2 regions of the Actinomadura sp. NPDC047616 genome follow, and region 1 is predicted to be linked to the other one. Evidence: riboswitches for the same ligand, from Rfam matches in the RefSeq annotation. Region 1 holds a riboswitch; the other holds the start of a gene.
What was found. A riboswitch is a leader RNA that binds a small molecule or an ion and turns the genes downstream of it on or off. The one in region 1 is predicted to bind cyclic di-AMP.
Positions count from the first base shown of each region.

Region 2: linked by a shared signal. The riboswitch ahead of ABZ801_RS30325 (NlpC/P60 family protein) and the one ahead of ABZ801_RS04405 (hypothetical protein) in region 1 are both predicted to bind cyclic di-AMP.

Region 1 covers NZ_JBEYTB010000001.1:922,547-930,116, reverse strand. Annotated here, with positions in the region: gene ABZ801_RS04415 (serine/threonine-protein kinase) at 1-233, shown strand, start outside; gene ABZ801_RS04410 (S8 family peptidase) at 393-1,562, shown strand; cyclic di-AMP (ydaO/yuaA leader) riboswitch at 1,781-1,956, shown strand; gene ABZ801_RS04405 (hypothetical protein) at 1,960-2,904, shown strand; gene ABZ801_RS04400 (DUF2199 domain-containing protein) at 2,928-3,431, shown strand; gene purL (phosphoribosylformylglycinamidine synthase subunit PurL) at 3,530-5,821, opposite strand; gene purQ (phosphoribosylformylglycinamidine synthase subunit PurQ) at 6,693-7,373, opposite strand.
Region 2 covers NZ_JBEYTB010000015.1:2,737-10,306, forward strand. Annotated here, with positions in the region: gene ABZ801_RS30310 (RDD family protein) at 1-489, opposite strand, end outside; gene ABZ801_RS30315 (RDD family protein) at 496-1,353, opposite strand; gene ABZ801_RS30320 (amino-acid N-acetyltransferase) at 1,357-1,908, opposite strand; cyclic di-AMP (ydaO/yuaA leader) riboswitch at 2,211-2,412, shown strand; gene ABZ801_RS30325 (NlpC/P60 family protein) at 2,416-3,459, shown strand; gene ABZ801_RS30330 (LuxR C-terminal-related transcriptional regulator) at 3,656-3,886, opposite strand; gene ABZ801_RS30335 (LacI family DNA-binding transcriptional regulator) at 4,448-5,479, shown strand; gene lysX (bifunctional lysylphosphatidylglycerol synthetase/lysine--tRNA ligase LysX) at 5,525-7,015, opposite strand; gene ABZ801_RS30345 (type III pantothenate kinase) at 7,140-7,570, opposite strand, start outside.

The sequences.
Region 1 (7,570 bases):
ACTTCGAGGCCGGGGCGACGTCCGCCCGCGCCTTCTACCCGCGGGAACGCTGCTCGGGGACGCTGACGCTGACGCAGGGCACCAACCGGACGCTGCGCATGGCGCTGACCATCGCCAAGCCGTGCACCAGCGGAAACGTGCAGATCACCCGGCAGCAGGACGGCACGTTGCAGTACGTGTGGACGAGCCCGAGCGGTAAGGCGACCTATCACGCCCGTCTCGCCCGGGGGTGAGAGCAGGAAAATCGCCGTGCGCACCGGCTGACCAGTTTCAGCCTAATTACCGGTTTTTTCGGTGAATTACAGGGCGTTCTCCAATAAAGTACCGGCTTGTCGACGCGCCCCGATCTTGGCCACGGGGGCCACGGGCGCGTCGCAGGCAAAGGAGACCCGGTGCGCCCTGTCCCCCCACGAAGATTTCTCGTCACCGGTGCGGTCACGGCCGGTCTGGTCGTCGTCGCCGCGCCGCTCTCCCTGGCCGCCGTCCCCGATCCCGTCCGGGTTCAGGTCACGGCCGCGCAGGGCACCCCCGTTCCGGGCAAGTACATCGTCACGCTCAAGGACGGCACCTCGGCGGCCACCACCGCCGGCCAGGTGAACGCGGGGTCGGTCCAGCGGTTCGGGGGCGCGCTCAACGGCTTCGCCGCCAAGCTCAGCGCCGCGCAGCTGGACAAGCTGCGCCGCAACCGCAACGTCGTCGCGATCGAGCAGGACCAGATCTACCGGGCCAGCACCACGCAGAACTCCCCCACGTGGGGCCTGGACCGCATCGACCAGCGCAAGCTGCCGCTGTCGAAGTCCTATTACTACAAGAACACCGGCAGCGGCGTGAACGCCTACGTCATCGACACCGGGATCGCCTGGTCGCACCCGCAGTTCGAGGGCCGCGCCAAGTCGGTCTGGAAGGCCCCGGCCTTCTCCGACGGCTGGGACTGCAACGGGCACGGCACCCACGTGGCGGGCACGATCGGGTCCAAGACCTACGGGGTGGCCAAGAAGGTCAACCTGCGGTCGCTGCGCGTGCTGGACTGCGAGGGCTTCGGCGAGCTGTCCGACGTCATCGCCGCCGTCGACTGGACGCGGAAGAACGCCGTCAAGCCCGCGGTCGCCAACCTGTCCCTGGGCGGCCCCAAGTCCACCGCGCTCAACACCGCCATGACGAACCTGTCCAAGTCGGGCGTCTTCGTCGCCGTCGCGGCGGGCAACGAGAACCAGAACGCCTGCAACACCTCCCCGGCCAGCGCCGGCTGGGTGCAGGCGGTCGGCGCGACCACCATCTACGACAACCGCGCCACCTTCTCCAACTACGGGTCCTGCGTGGACATCTTCGCGCCCGGCTACGGCATCAAGTCGACGTGGCCCGGCGGCGGCACGGCGTCGCTGTCCGGCACGTCCATGGCGTCCCCGCACGTCGCCGGGGCGGCGGCGCTGTACCTGCAGTCGCACCGCGGCGCCACGTTCCCGACCGTGCAGAAGTGGCTGAACGACAACTCCACCAAGAGCCGCCTCAAGCGCATCCCGAGCGGCACGCCCAACCGGCTGCTCTACAAGGGCACCGCTTGACCGTCGCAGTACCGCGGCTTGGGACCCCTGCCCGCCCGGGCAGGGGTCCCGCTGCGCGTGCCGCCGACGCGCTACGCTGCGGGGCGGCGGTCCGTCTTGTCTCGCAGTCCCGGCCATCCCAGGTTTCCCTTGGGTCTAATCTTGGCCAAGAACCGACCGGTTCCTTACAGTAGCCTTCGCCCACTGGGGTGGGCATGATCGCAAACCGATCGGCAGGCTGGCCGAGCCAGCCGAATCCCGCGGCCGTACTACGGCACGGGAACCGGGGACCCAAACGCCGGGCGGCCAGCCAGGTCACGTCGGCACCGGGGTGAATTCGCGGCCCCGCCGCGATAGGGCGGACTCCCGGCCCGAACCCGTCAGCTAACCCGGTAGGCGTCACAGGAGAGGAGACGACGTGGAGAGCCCGAGCTCCACCCGCCCCCGTCATGCCGCGCGGACGCGGCGCCCCGTCTTGGCTCTCGCCGTCGCCGCGGCGGCCGTCTTGGTGACGTCGGCGGGCACGGCGCCCGCCCAGGCGGACCCGGGTGACACCGGCCGGATGAGCAAGCTGAACAGGCAGATCGCCCAGCTCGACAAGGCGTACGGCGGCGACCTGGCCAAGCTCAAGGACGCCCAGTACGGCATCCAGAAGGCCCAGCAGAAGCAGCGCCTGCTCCAGCGGGACCTCGACGGCGCGCGCACCCTGGTGGCGCAGATGGCCGCCTCCCAGTACATGACGGGCACCACCGACCCGGCCGTGGCGGTGCTGGCCAGCGACGACCCCGACAACGTGCTCAACAACGCCAGCCTGGCCAGCCACGTGGCGTCCAACCAGGCCGCCAAGGTGCGCCAGATCGAGCAGCTGGTGACCGAGCAGAAGAAGGCGCGCGAGGAGTACCAGAAGAAGGTCGACGAGCTGGAGAAGGACATCGCGGAACTGCGCTCGCAGAAGCGCAAGGTCCAGGCGATGATCAAGAAGTTCAAGCCCGAGTCCCCCAGCTCCGGGATGGGCGGGGTCACCCCCCGCATGCTGAAGGTCAAGAACACCATCGACATCGAGTTCGGCCCGTTCCCGATCATCGGCTGCGTGCGGATGACCGGCGACCCGCAGGACCACGCCACCGGGCGCGCCTGCGACTTCATGGTCAGCACCGGCGGCACGATGCCGTCGTCGAGCGGCAAGTCCCTCGGCGACCGCACGGCCGAGTACGCCGTCGCCAACGCCAACCGCCTGGGCATCAAGTACGTGATCTGGCGGCAGCGCATCTACGACATGCGCAGCCCCGGCTGGCGCACCATGGAGAACCGCGGCGGCGTCACCGCCAACCACTACGACCACGTCCACATCTCGGTGTTCTAGGGGAGCCCGGCCTGTCCACTCACATGGGGTTCCACTGTTCGCACTGCGGACGGCACCACGACGAACTGCCGATGGCCTTCGCCGCACCGGCCCCGGACTACTGGGCCCCCGAGTTCGCGGCCGACCCCGCCAGCGAGCTGACCTCCGACACCTGTGTGATCAAAGGTCAGGCGTTCTTCGTCCACGGGCTGATCGAGATCCCCGTGGTCGACAGCGGCGAGATCTTCAGCTGGGGCGTCTGGGTGTCGCTCAGCCAGGACAACTTCACCCGCGCCCTGAAGCTCTGGGACACCCCGGGCAGGGAGGGCGAGCCCGCCTACTTCGGCTGGCTGTCCACGGAACTGACGCTCTACTCCCCCACGACGATCAATCTCAGGACCAACCTGCACACCCGCCCGGTCGGCGAACGCCCGTCCATCGAGCTGGAACCCACCGACCACCCGTTGGCGGTCGAGCAGCGCTCGGGGATCACGCGGGCCCGCGTTCAGCAGATCGCCGAGACCCTGCTCCACCCCGAAGCAAGGTAACCGCAACAACCCGCCGCCGGACGGACGTTCCGAGCACAAGAGACGGCGAAGGCCGCCGTCCGCTCGCGGCGGGCCGGCGGCCTTCTCGGGTGTGACGGTCAGTCGTTGGCGTAGCTGGGGACGATGTGCTCGTGCGTCTCGCGCAGTTCGGCGAGCGGGATGGAGAACAGCTCCTGCGGCTGCCCGTCGGCCCCCCGCGCGGAGATGTGGAGCGAATCGCCGCCCGTGACGCCGAGCTGGGTGACCGGGACCCCGGCGGCCTCGCACAGCGCCGCCAGGCGGCCCTCGGAGCCCGGACGGACGGCCACCACGGCGCGGGCCACCGACTCGCTGAACAGCGACACGAACGGGTCGCCGGGCAGCGTGATCTGGGCGCCCAGGCCGCCGCGCAGGCACGACTCCACCAGCGCCTGCGACAGGCCGCCGTCGGACAGGTCGTGCGCCGCCGACAGCAGGCCCTCACGGGCCGCCGCGACCAGCACCGAGGCCAGCGCGACCTCCGCGGGCAGGTCGACCTTGGGCGGCAGACCGCCCAGGTGCCCGTAGACGACGTGCGCCCACTCCGAGCCGCCGAACTCCTCGCGGGTCTGGCCCAGCAGCGCCAGCGTGGCGCCCTCGCTGCTGAACGCGATGCCGACGCGGCGCCGCACGTCGTCGTGCACGCCCAGCACGCCCACGACCGGCGTCGGGTTGATCGGCGTGGTGCCGGTCTGGTTGTAGAAGCTGACGTTGCCGCCGGTGACCGGGGTGCCCAGGTAGCGGCAGGCGTCCGCCAGCCCCTCGACGGCGCGGGCGAACTGCCACATCACGCCCGGGTCCTCGGGGGAACCGAAGTTCAGGCAGTTGGTGACCGCGAGCGGGCGGGCGCCGGTGGCGGCGACGTTGCGGTACGCCTCCGACAGGGCCAGCTGCGCGCCCGAGTACGGGTCGAGGCGGGTGTAGCGGCCGTTGCCGTCCAGCGACAGGGCGATGCCCAGGCCCGACTCGTCGTCCACCCGCAGCACGCCGGCGTCCTCGGGCATGGCCAGGACGGTGTTGCCCAGCACGTACCGGTCGTACTGCGAGGTCACCCACGTCTTGCTCGCCAGGTTCGGCGACCCGGCGAGCCACAGCACGGTGCGGCGCAGCTCGTCGGCGGTGGACGGGCGGGTCAGCCGTCCCGGGGTGTCGGACTGCAGCGCGGCCAGGTCCGCCGGGGGCTCGTACGGCCGCTGGTAGACCGGGCCCTCGTCGGCGGCGGTGCCCGGCGGAATGTCGACGATCTTCTCGCCGCGCCAGGTCATCACCAGCCGGCCGGTGTCGGTGACCGCGCCGATCACGGTGGCGGGGATCTCCCACTTGGCGCAGATCTCCAGGAACCGGTCGACCTTCGCGGGCTCGACCACCGCCATCATGCGCTCCTGCGACTCGCTCATGAGGATCTCCTCAGGGCGCAGGGTCGCGTCGCGCAGCGGGACGGAGTCCAGCTCGACGTGCATGCCGCCGGTGCCCGCGGCCGCCAGCTCGGTGGTGGCGCACGACACCCCGGCCGCGCCGAGGTCCTGGATGCCGACCACCAGGTCCTCGCGGAACAGCTCCTGGCAGCACTCGATCAGCAGCTTCTCCATGAACGGGTCGCCGACCTGCACGCTGGGCCGCTTGGCCTGCGACTCCTCGTCGAAGGTGGCCGAGGCCAGCACCGAGGCGCCGCCGATGCCGTCGGGCCCGGTGCCCGCGCCGAACAGGATCACCCGGTTGCCCGGGCCGGGCGCGACGGCCCGCTTGATGTCCTCGTGCTTCATCACGCCCACGCACAGGGCGTTGACGAGGGGGTTCTGCGCGTAGCAGGGGTCGAAGACGGTCTCGCCGCCGATGTTGGGCAGGCCGAGGGAGTTGCCGTAGCCGCCGATCCCGGCCACCACGCCGGGCAGCACCCGCTGGGTGTCGGGGGCGTCGGCGGGCCCGAACCGCAGCGAGTCCATGACCGCGACCGGCCGGGCGCCCATCGACATGATGTCGCGGACGATGCCGCCGACGCCGGTCGCCGCGCCCTGGTACGGCTCGACGTAGGACGGGTGGTTGTGCGACTCGACCTTGAACGTCACCGCCCAGCCGTGGCCGATGTCGACCACGCCCGCGTTCTCGCCCATGCCGACCAGCAGCGCGTCGCTCTCGGGCGCCTTCTCGCCGAACTGGCGCAGGTGCACCTTGGAGCTCTTGTAGGAGCAGTGCTCGCTCCACATCACCGAGTAGATCGCCAGCTCGGCGGAGGTGGGACGGCGGCCGAGGATCTCGCGGACCCGCCGGTACTCCTCCTCCTTCATGCCCAGCTCGGCGAACGGCTGCGGCCGGTCGGGGGTGGCCGCGGCGATCTCGACGGTGTCGGTGACGGGCTCGTCCGGCGGGGTCATCTCGGTGGCCAGCTTGGGCCGCGTCGGGCCGGCGAGGCCGGGCTGCGGGCCGGTCGTCTCGGCGGTCTCGACCGTCGGGACGGCCTCGGCGTACTGGAAGGGCTCGTCCTGCTCGTACGCCCGCTGCTCGCCGGGGACGGCGCGGTCCGGCGCGGTCCGCTCGGGCGACGGCTGCTCGGCGGCCAGCGCCCTGGCGAACGCCGCGGCCGCGTCCTGCGTCACCGCGACCTGCGGCGGCCCGGCCGGCACGGCGGGCTGCGGGCCGGTCGGGAACTCGCCGCCGACCGCGGGCTGCGGCCCGGTCGAAGGGCCGTCCTGGACGACCGGCTGCGGACCCGTGCCGGGCCCCTCCGGCGCGACGACCGGCTGCGGCCCACTGTCGACGGCGGGCAGCGGCCCCGTGGGCGGCCCCTGCGGCACCGGCGGCTGCGGGGCAACGTCCGGGCCGGGCTCCGCGCCCACGGCGGGCAGCGGCCCCGTGGGCGGCCCCTGCGGCACCGGCGGCTGCGGGGCAACACCCGGGCCGGGCTCGGCGCCCACGGCGGGCAGCGGGCCCGTGCCGGGGCCGGGCTCGGCCGCCTCGTCGCGCGGCGCGTCCTCCTCCACGATCGCCTCGAACGCCGCCGTCACCGAGCCGCTGACGGGCTGCAGCTCGGGGTCGTCGGCGTCGGACTTCAGCCCGGCGAACCACTCGAACGTCGGCTCACCGGTGTCCTGGCGCGGGCCGGGGCCTCCGGCCGCGTCCTCGGGTCCGCCGCCCGGCGCCCGTTCGTCACGCTCGGTCATCCCGCTCCCCTCCGGGGCCCCCTGGTTCTCGTTCGTCCACCGCTCGTCGCTCATGTCCTGCCCCCGCTCGCGCGCGCCGCCGTCGTCACGCGTTGACCAGCCTCTTGACGATCGAGGTGAAGAAGCCGAGCCCGTCGGTGGACGGCCCGGTCAGCGACTCCACGGCGTGCTCGGGGTGCGGCATGAGGCCCACCACGTTGCCCGCCTCGTTGCAGATCCCGGCGATGTCGCCGAGCGAGCCGTTGGGGTTGAGGTCGAGGTAGCGGGCCACGACGCGGCCGGTGTCCTCCAGCTCGGCGAGGGTGCGCTCGTCGGCGGTGTAGCGGCCGTCGCGGTTCTTCACCGGGATGACGATCTCCTGGCCGACCCGGTACTCGGTGGTCCAGGCGGTGTCGGCGTTGTCGACGCGCAGCCGCTGGTCGCGGCACACGAAGTGCAGGCCGGCGTTGGGCAGCAGCGCGCCCGGCAGCAGGTGCGACTCGCACAGCACCTGGAAGCCGTTGCAGATGCCCAGGACCGGCAGCCCGCCCTTGGCGGCGTCGACGATCTCGGACATCAGCGGTGCGAACCGGGCGATGGCGCCCGCGCGCAGGTAGTCGCCGTAGGAGAAGCCACCGGGCAGCACGACCGCGTCCACCCCCCGCAGGTCGTGGTCGGCGTGCCAGAGCGCGACGGGTTCGGCCCCGGCCAGCCGTATGGCGCGTGCCGCGTCACGGTCGTCCAGGGAACCAGGGAAGGTGATGACCCCCACCCGGGCAGCGTCCATCTGTTCGTCTTCCTCCGCAATGAGGGCGGCCAAGGTACTCGGGGACCCGGGCGCCGTCGATGCCGCCCGGCTCGGGGGTCCGGGGGCCGAGGGTCACCCCCCGGGCGAACACCGCGGCGCTGACGAAGCCGTCCGCGGGTGACGAGCGGGTCGCCCGTCTCGGCGGTTCCGCCCCGCCGATCACCCGATGCACGTCG
Region 2 (7,570 bases), on a different contig from region 1:
GTGCAGGGCCCTGCGGCGTGCGGACCGCTCCAGCCGCGACTCGTAAATCGCCCCGGCGTTCGCCACCCAGAACAGTCCCGCCACCGCCCCGAACACCGGGACGGGACGGACCGCGATGGGCAGGCAGTACGTGGCGGCCCGCAGCAGCGAACGGAGCACGTCCGGGCGTCTCCTGTCCACGGCGGGGCAGCCCGGGTCCTCACGGACGACTTCGATGCCCGCGACGCGCTTGCCCACGGTGCGCCCCCACAGCGCGAGCTGGATCCACTCGTACACGAGCAGCAGCCCGGCCACGAGCGGTGGCGCGACCTTCTCGATGCCGAGGTCGGGGAAGCCTTCCCGGATCACCATGACCACGGGAAGGCCCACCACGAGCGTGTCGACGATGCGCGCGACCAGCCGCTGCCCCGGTTCGGCGAGTTCCGGGGCGCTCTCCCCCTCTGCCGGGGGAAGGGGGTCGGCGCCGGGTGCGGGAGGGGACGCCGCCACTGCGGGCTATCCCTCGTAGCCCGTGTGGCCGGGGTACTCGGCCGTCCGGTCGGCGTAGTCGCCCGTCTGGTCGGAGTACTCGGAGTACTCCCCACGCTCGTCGATGACGAGCGTCCCCGAGAAGCGGTCGTGCAGGGACTGGCGCAGCGGCTGGTCCCAGATGGCCCACAGATAGGCCATCACGGTGCCGATACAGACCAGCAGCATGCCGTAGGCGAAGTAGTCCCACACCTTCACGGCGAGCGCGAGGAAGAAGAAGAGGCCGAGCTGGTAGCCGATGTGCATGACACCCGCGCGCCACACGGCCTGCGTCGTCGTCAGCGGCTCTCCCGCGGGCCGCGCCTGTACCACCCCCAGGTGCAGGACGCGCTTGCCCAGGGTCCGCCCCCACATGGCGAGCTGGACCGCCTCATAGAGGAACGGCAGCACCGCCAGTACCGCGAAAAGGGTGAAGATGATGGGCCAGTTCCAGATGCCGCCCTCGCTGCTGGCCTTGCTCCCGGAGGTGTCCAGGCCGATGATGCCGACGCTGATGGGAACGATGAGCGCGAATCCGAAAACGGCCACCAGGACGTTGTCGATGAGGCGCGCCCCGGCCCTGCGGAGGATCGGCGCCAGGGGAAGGTCCGCGGCGGCGGCGTCGTAGCCGCCGCCGTCATATCCCTGGGCGGGCGGCTGCTGCCATTGCTGTTGCCATTGCTGCTGTGGGGCCCCCCCGCCCTGCCACGGAGAACCGTGCTGCTGGGGCTGCTGCCACTGTGAGCCCTGCTGGGAGGGTGGGGCACCGTAGGACGGTCCGCCTTGGTAGGGCGGGCCCGGGGGCTGCCGCGGATAGGGCTGTCCGCGGTGGGGGGAGTCGCTCATCGATCAGTCCTCCAGGCGAAGCAACATCCGGGTATTGCCCAACGTATTCGGCTTGACCCGGTCGAGGTCCAGGAACTCTGCCACGCCTTCGTCGTAGGAACGGAGAAGCTCGTCGTACACCTCGCGCGACACGGGGGTTCCGAGGATCGGCTCGAAGCCGTGCCGGGCGAAGAAGTCCACCTCGAAGGTAAGGCAGAACACCCTTCCCACTCCCAGTTCCCGCGCGGTTTCCAGAAGCCGCTCGACAATCCGGTGCCCTATGCCGTGGCCCCCGTACTCCTTGTCCACGGCCACCGAGCGCACCTCGGCCAGGTCCTCCCACATCACATGGAGGGCGCCGCAGCCCACGACGCGCCCCCCGCGCCCCCCTGGGCGTCGCTCGTCCCCCGGCGCGGCGGCCCGGACGTCCTCGGCCACCCAGAACTCCTGGACGTCCTCATAGAGCGTCACCGTGGACCTGGCGAGCATCCGCCGCCCCGGACCGGCGTACGCGTCGATGAGCCGCCGGATGTGCGGCACGTCGGCGGTACGGGCACGCCTGATCACGACTTCCACAAACAGGCGACATTATCGGACCGCGGGCGGCCTCCCGTGGCCGGTCCGTCACGCACGGCCGCCGGCACGGCGCCACAGACGACGCAGATGTACCGAAAGACACGAACGGCATCGTCCGATACCGACCGTCCCCTCAAGCGGACAGAAAGTGAAATAGCGCACAGCGAAGTGATCGCACAAGCCCGCGAGCACCCGTGTTACATCCGAGCGTCCTCGGGTCACCTGCGATTTCGCATGTTCTGGTTGGCAGGCGACGAGCGCTCCGTTAGTCTCCTGCGCTGACATCGGACCCCCGTGATCGGGAGGCCGAACCGCCGAGTCCCGCGGGCCGCAGCCGGCGCCCCGCAGGAACCGGGGACCCGCGATCGGACGGTTCCGGGACCACTCCAGAGCCATGCCGACTGGGGTGAATCCGCACGGTGCGGACGCTCCGCACGTCCGCGGAAGGTGCAGCTCCGGCCCGAACCCGTCAGCTCACCCGGTAGGCGGACGAGGAGAGGAGAGTTCTTGGAGCCCTCGCGCCCCGCGTTCCTTTCGCGCCCGCTGCGCGCCGCGCAGGCCGTAGTCATTGCGCGCGTCACCGCGTGCGCCGCCGCCCGCCCCGGCCGCCGGGCCGCCGCGGCGACCGGCGCGCTCGCCGCCGTCTCCCTCGTCGTGGCCGCGCCCGCCCCCGCCGCGCAGGCCGACCCCGAGCCCTCCACCAAGGAGCTGCGCGAGCAGGCGACCAAGCTCGCCGACCAGCTGGAGCAGCTCACCGAGCAGTACAACGGCCTGCGCGTCAAGCTGAAGCAGTCGCAGCGCGCCGCCAAGGTGGCGGGCGACAACGCCAAGCGCCAGCAGAAGGCGCTGGAGGAGGAGCGCGCCAAGGTCGGCAGCCTGGCGGCCACCAGCTACATGCAGGGCGGCGCCGACCCCACGGTCTCGTTCCTGGCCGCGCAGAACCCGCAGGCGATGCTCGACCAGGCCGCCACGCTGCACTACTTCGCCACCCAGGACGGCACCAAGGTGCAGGGCCTGATGCAGGCCATGCAGGCGGCCGAGCGGGCGCGCAAGTCCGCCGAGGCGCGCGCCGAGCAGGTCGAGCAGCTGCGCACGCAGCTGGAGGGCCAGCGCAAGAAGGTCACCACGGCCTACGAGAAGGTCCGCGGCAGGCTGGTCAAGCGCGACCCCACCCAGCTGACCAAGCTGCCCGTGGCCGGCACCGGCAAGGCCGCCCAGGCGCTGCGGTACGCGATGACCAAGATCGGCAGGCCGTACGTGTGGGGCGCGGAGGGGCCCAACACCTTCGACTGCTCCGGCCTGGTGATGTGGGCCTACCGGCAGGTGGGCGTCAGCCTGCCGCACTACACCGGCAGCCAGTGGAACGCCGGCACGCACATCTCCCGCGACCAGCTGCAGCCCGGAGACCTGGTGTTCTTCTACTCCGACCTGCACCACGTGGGCCTGTACGTCGGCAACGGCAAGATGCTGCACGCGCCGCAGACCGGCGACGTGGTGAAGATCGCGCCGATGGCGGGCCGCCCGTTCGCGGGCGGGGTCCGGGTCGCCTGAGGTCACCGGCGCACACGGGTCCGCGTGCGGGCGTGCTGCGACCGCCGCGTCGGACCACGTCCGCGGCGACGTCTCCCACGGGGACCTACCCGAGGGGCCGCCGACGTCGCCGCGCGGGGTCGGACGGTGGTCGCCGATGCTCGGTCGAATGCTTTCGCGCCGCCGCCCGCCGGGGGGCGGGTGCGGGGGCGCGCCCCTAGATGAGCTGTCGCCGGGCCGCCCAGACCACGGCCTCGATGGGCGTGTTGACCTCCAGCCGGTCGCAGATGGTCCGCAGCCGGCGGCGCAGGGTCCGGGCGCTCAGTTCCAGCTTTCGTGCCGCCACGTCCGCGGTGACACCGCTGGCGATCTGCGCGAGGAGCTTGATCTCCTCTTCGCTGAGGCGCAGGTCGTCGGTGCCACGACGTGCGATGGTGGCCTGTTCCACTCCGTCCTCCCTCGTCCGTGGTGATGACCGCGGGGATGCAGCCGTCCGCTGCACAGGCACGGGCGGGCCTTGATCTGTACGCGTCGGGTTGCCGGGTCCGGGGCGGGGGGCCGGACCGAGATCATCGGTGTGCCTTGCCGTCTGGCGTGCTTTGGCCGGAGGTGGCCGATGGGCCGATTGCTCGGCGCCGAACGGGAACCCCGGGTAACGATTCAGTCGTTAGGCCGACCGGACGCGGATGCTCCTCGTCGCCTCGGGCGCGCGCACGATGATGTGGCGGGCTCGTGGCGGAGCGCGTCGTGTCCGGGACGGGTCATGATCGCCAGTCACGTCAACCCATCCCTCCTCGTCCGATTCGCCCATACCATCGGGGGCGATGATCGTGAATCGTTTCAAGGCACGCTTCGGCTCGGAACGCTAGGCGGCCGGATCCGGCCCGTCAAGCGCGGATTAAGCACGTTGTGTGCTCTTATGACTACGGTCCGCGACCGGCTTCGCGGGGGTTCGGTGCGGACAACTCGATAACCTGCGAAAACCAGTCCGGGGTCGACGAGGAGAGACTTGCCTCAGAGCAGTATTCGGGAAGTCGCGAGGCGCGCCGGAGTCTCAGTTGGGACCGTTTCGAATGTCCTAAACCGGCCAGACCTCGTGGCCGAAGCCACCCGTGACCGCGTCCGCGCGGCCATCGAGGAGCTCGGCTTCGTGCGCAACGAGTCCGCCCGGCGGCTGCGCCAGGGCGGGCGCCGCGCGGACGGCGGTCCGCCCGGCCCGCGTCCCCGGCCGTTCGGCGTGGTCGTGGAGGACCTGACCAACCCGTACGCCACCGACGTGGCCCGCGGCGCCGAGCAGGCCCTCAACGCGGCGGGCCACGACGCGCTGTGGCTGACCAACGACCACTCCGCCGACAAGGAGCGCCGCTGCCTGGAACTGCTGGAGCAGCAGCGCGCCGCGGGGGTGCTGATCACGCCGGTGGGGCTCGGCCCGGCCGGCATCGTGCGGCTGCGGGCGGCGGGCATGACGGTGGTGCTGCTCGACCACGCAGGTCCGGGCGTGTGCTCGGTGCGGGTCGACCACGTCGCGGGCGGGGCCGTCGCCGCCGCGCACCTGCTCGGCCTGGGCCGCGAGCGGCTGGCGTTCGTGACCGGCGACCCGCACCCGCAGCCCTGCCAGGAGCGGCTGGACGGCGCCGCCCGCGCCCTCGCCCGGGCGGGGCACGAGCCCGCGGTCACGCTGACGCAGGCGTCGCTGTCGCCGAAGGAGGGCGGGGCCGCGGCGCGCCGCCTGCTGGCGCTGGACCCGGTGCCGACCGGCGTGTTCTGCGCCAACGACCTGCTGGCCGTGGGGCTGGTGAACGAGCTGGTGCGGCAGGGCGTGCGGGTGCCCGAGGACGTGGCGGTGATCGGCTACGACGACATCGAGCTGGCGGCCACCGCGGCCGTCCCGCTGACCACGATCCGCCAGCCCCGGCACGAGCTGGGCCGGGCGGCCGCCGAGCTGGCCCTCACCGAGGCCGCCGAGGCGGCCGAGGGCCCCGGGCACCAGCACCGCCAGATCGTCCTGACGCCCGAGCTGGTCGTGCGCGAGTCCGCGTAGCCGGTCGGCGGCGGCTCGCCGTGCCGCGAGCCGCCGCCGGTCGCGTCACTCGGGCTTGACCAGCGGGAACAGGATCGTCTCGCGGATGTTCTTGCCGGTGAAAGCCATGATCATCCGGTCGATGCCGACGCCGACGCCGCCGGTGGGCGGCATCGCGTACTCCAGGGCGCGCAGGAAGTCCTCGTCCAGCTGCATGGCCTCCGGGTCGCCGCCGGCCGCCAGCAGCGACTGCTCGGTGAGCCGGCGCCGCTGCTCGACCGGGTCGATCAGCTCCGAGTAGGCGGTGCCCAGCTCGGTGCCGAACCCGATGAGGTCCCACTTCTCGGTCAGCAGCGGCTCCTCGCGGTGCTGCCGGGTCAGCGGCGAGGTCTCCAGCGGGTAGTCCATGACGAACGTCGGCTGGACCAGCGTGTGCTCGACCAGCTCCTCGAAGATCTCCTGGACGAGCTTGCCCTGCCCCCACTTGGGGTCCCAGGTGACGCCGCGCGCGTCGGCGTACTTGCGCACCTGCTCCAGCGGCGTGTGCGGGGTGATCTCCTCGCCGAGCGCCTGCGACACCGCCCCGTACAACGTGATGCGCGGCCACTCGGCGAGACCGAGGTCGATCTCCCGGCCGTCGCGCACCACCACCGACGTGCCCAGCGCGGCCACGACGCACCGCTGGTACAGGCGCTGGGTGAGGTCGGCCATGTCGTTGTAGTCGAGGTAGGTGCCGTACGCCTCCAGCATCGTGAACTCGGGGTTGTGCGTGGAGTCCGCGCCCTCGTTGCGGAAGTTGCGGTTGATCTCGAAGACCTTCTCGATGCCGCCGACGACGAGCCGCTTGAGGTACAGCTCGATCGCGATCCGCAGGTAGAGGTCCATGCCGTAGGCGTTGATGTGCGTCACGAACGGCCGTGCCGCCGCCCCGCCGTGGATCGGCTGCAGCATCGGGGTCTCGACCTCGAGGTACCCCTCCTCGTGCCAGAAGTCGCGCGCCGCCCGCACGGTGTCGCTGCGCAGCCGGGCCATCCGGCGCGCCTCGTCGTTGACGATCAGGTCGACGTAGCGCAGCCGCACCCGGGCCTCGGGGTCGGTGAGGCCGACGTGCTTCTCCGGCAGCGGCCGCAGGCACTTGGCGGTGATCTGGAACCGGTCGGCCATGATCGACAGCTCGCCGCGGCGGGAGGTGATGACCTCGCCCTCCACACCGATGTGGTCGCCGAGGTCGACCTCGCGCTTCCAGAAGTCGAGCTGCTCCTGCCCGACGTTGGCCAGCGACAGCATGATCTGCAGGTCGCCGGAGCCGTCGCGGATGGTGGCGAAGCACAGCTTGCCGGTGTTGCGGATGAGCATGACGCGCCCGGCGACGCCGACCTTCTCACCGGTCTCGGTGCCCGGCTCCAGGTCGGGATATTTCTCCCGGATCTCGTCGATGGTCGCGGTGCGCGGGAAGCCGACCGGGTACGGGTCGATGCCGTTCTCGCGGAGCCGGTCCAGCTTCTCCCGGCGCACCCGCATCTGCTCCGGAAGCTCGTCGTAGGTCGCGTCACTCACGGGCTCAAGGCTATCGACCCACGTAAGTGACTTGCGCTCAAGGCGGACCTTCGCAAGTCGCCTTGCGAAGGTCCCTCGCCCCGAGCACGTCCCGGGCCGACGTCCAGAAGCGTGCGGGGCGGCGTCAGGCGGTGTTGCGTTCGTAGATCAGACGCAGGCCGATGAGGGTGAGCCACGGCTCGAAGACGTCGATGCAGCGGGCCTCCTCCAGCACCAGCGGCGCCAGGCCGCCCGTCGCGATGACCGTGACCTCGGCCGGGTCGGCGGCCAGTTCCTCGGCCATGCGCTCCACGATCCCGTCGACCTGCCCGGCGAAGCCGAAGATGATGCCCGACTGCAGCGCCTCCACGGTGTTCTTGGCGATCACGTTGCGCGGCCGGACCAGCTCGATCTTGTGCAGCTGGGCGCCGCGCACCGACAGCGCGTCGATGGAGATCTCGATGCCGGGGGCGATGGCGCCGCCCACGTACTCGCCCTTGGCCGACACCGCGTCGAACGTGGTGGCGGTGCCGAAGTCGACCACGATCGCCGGGCCGCCGTGGGTGTGCACGGCGG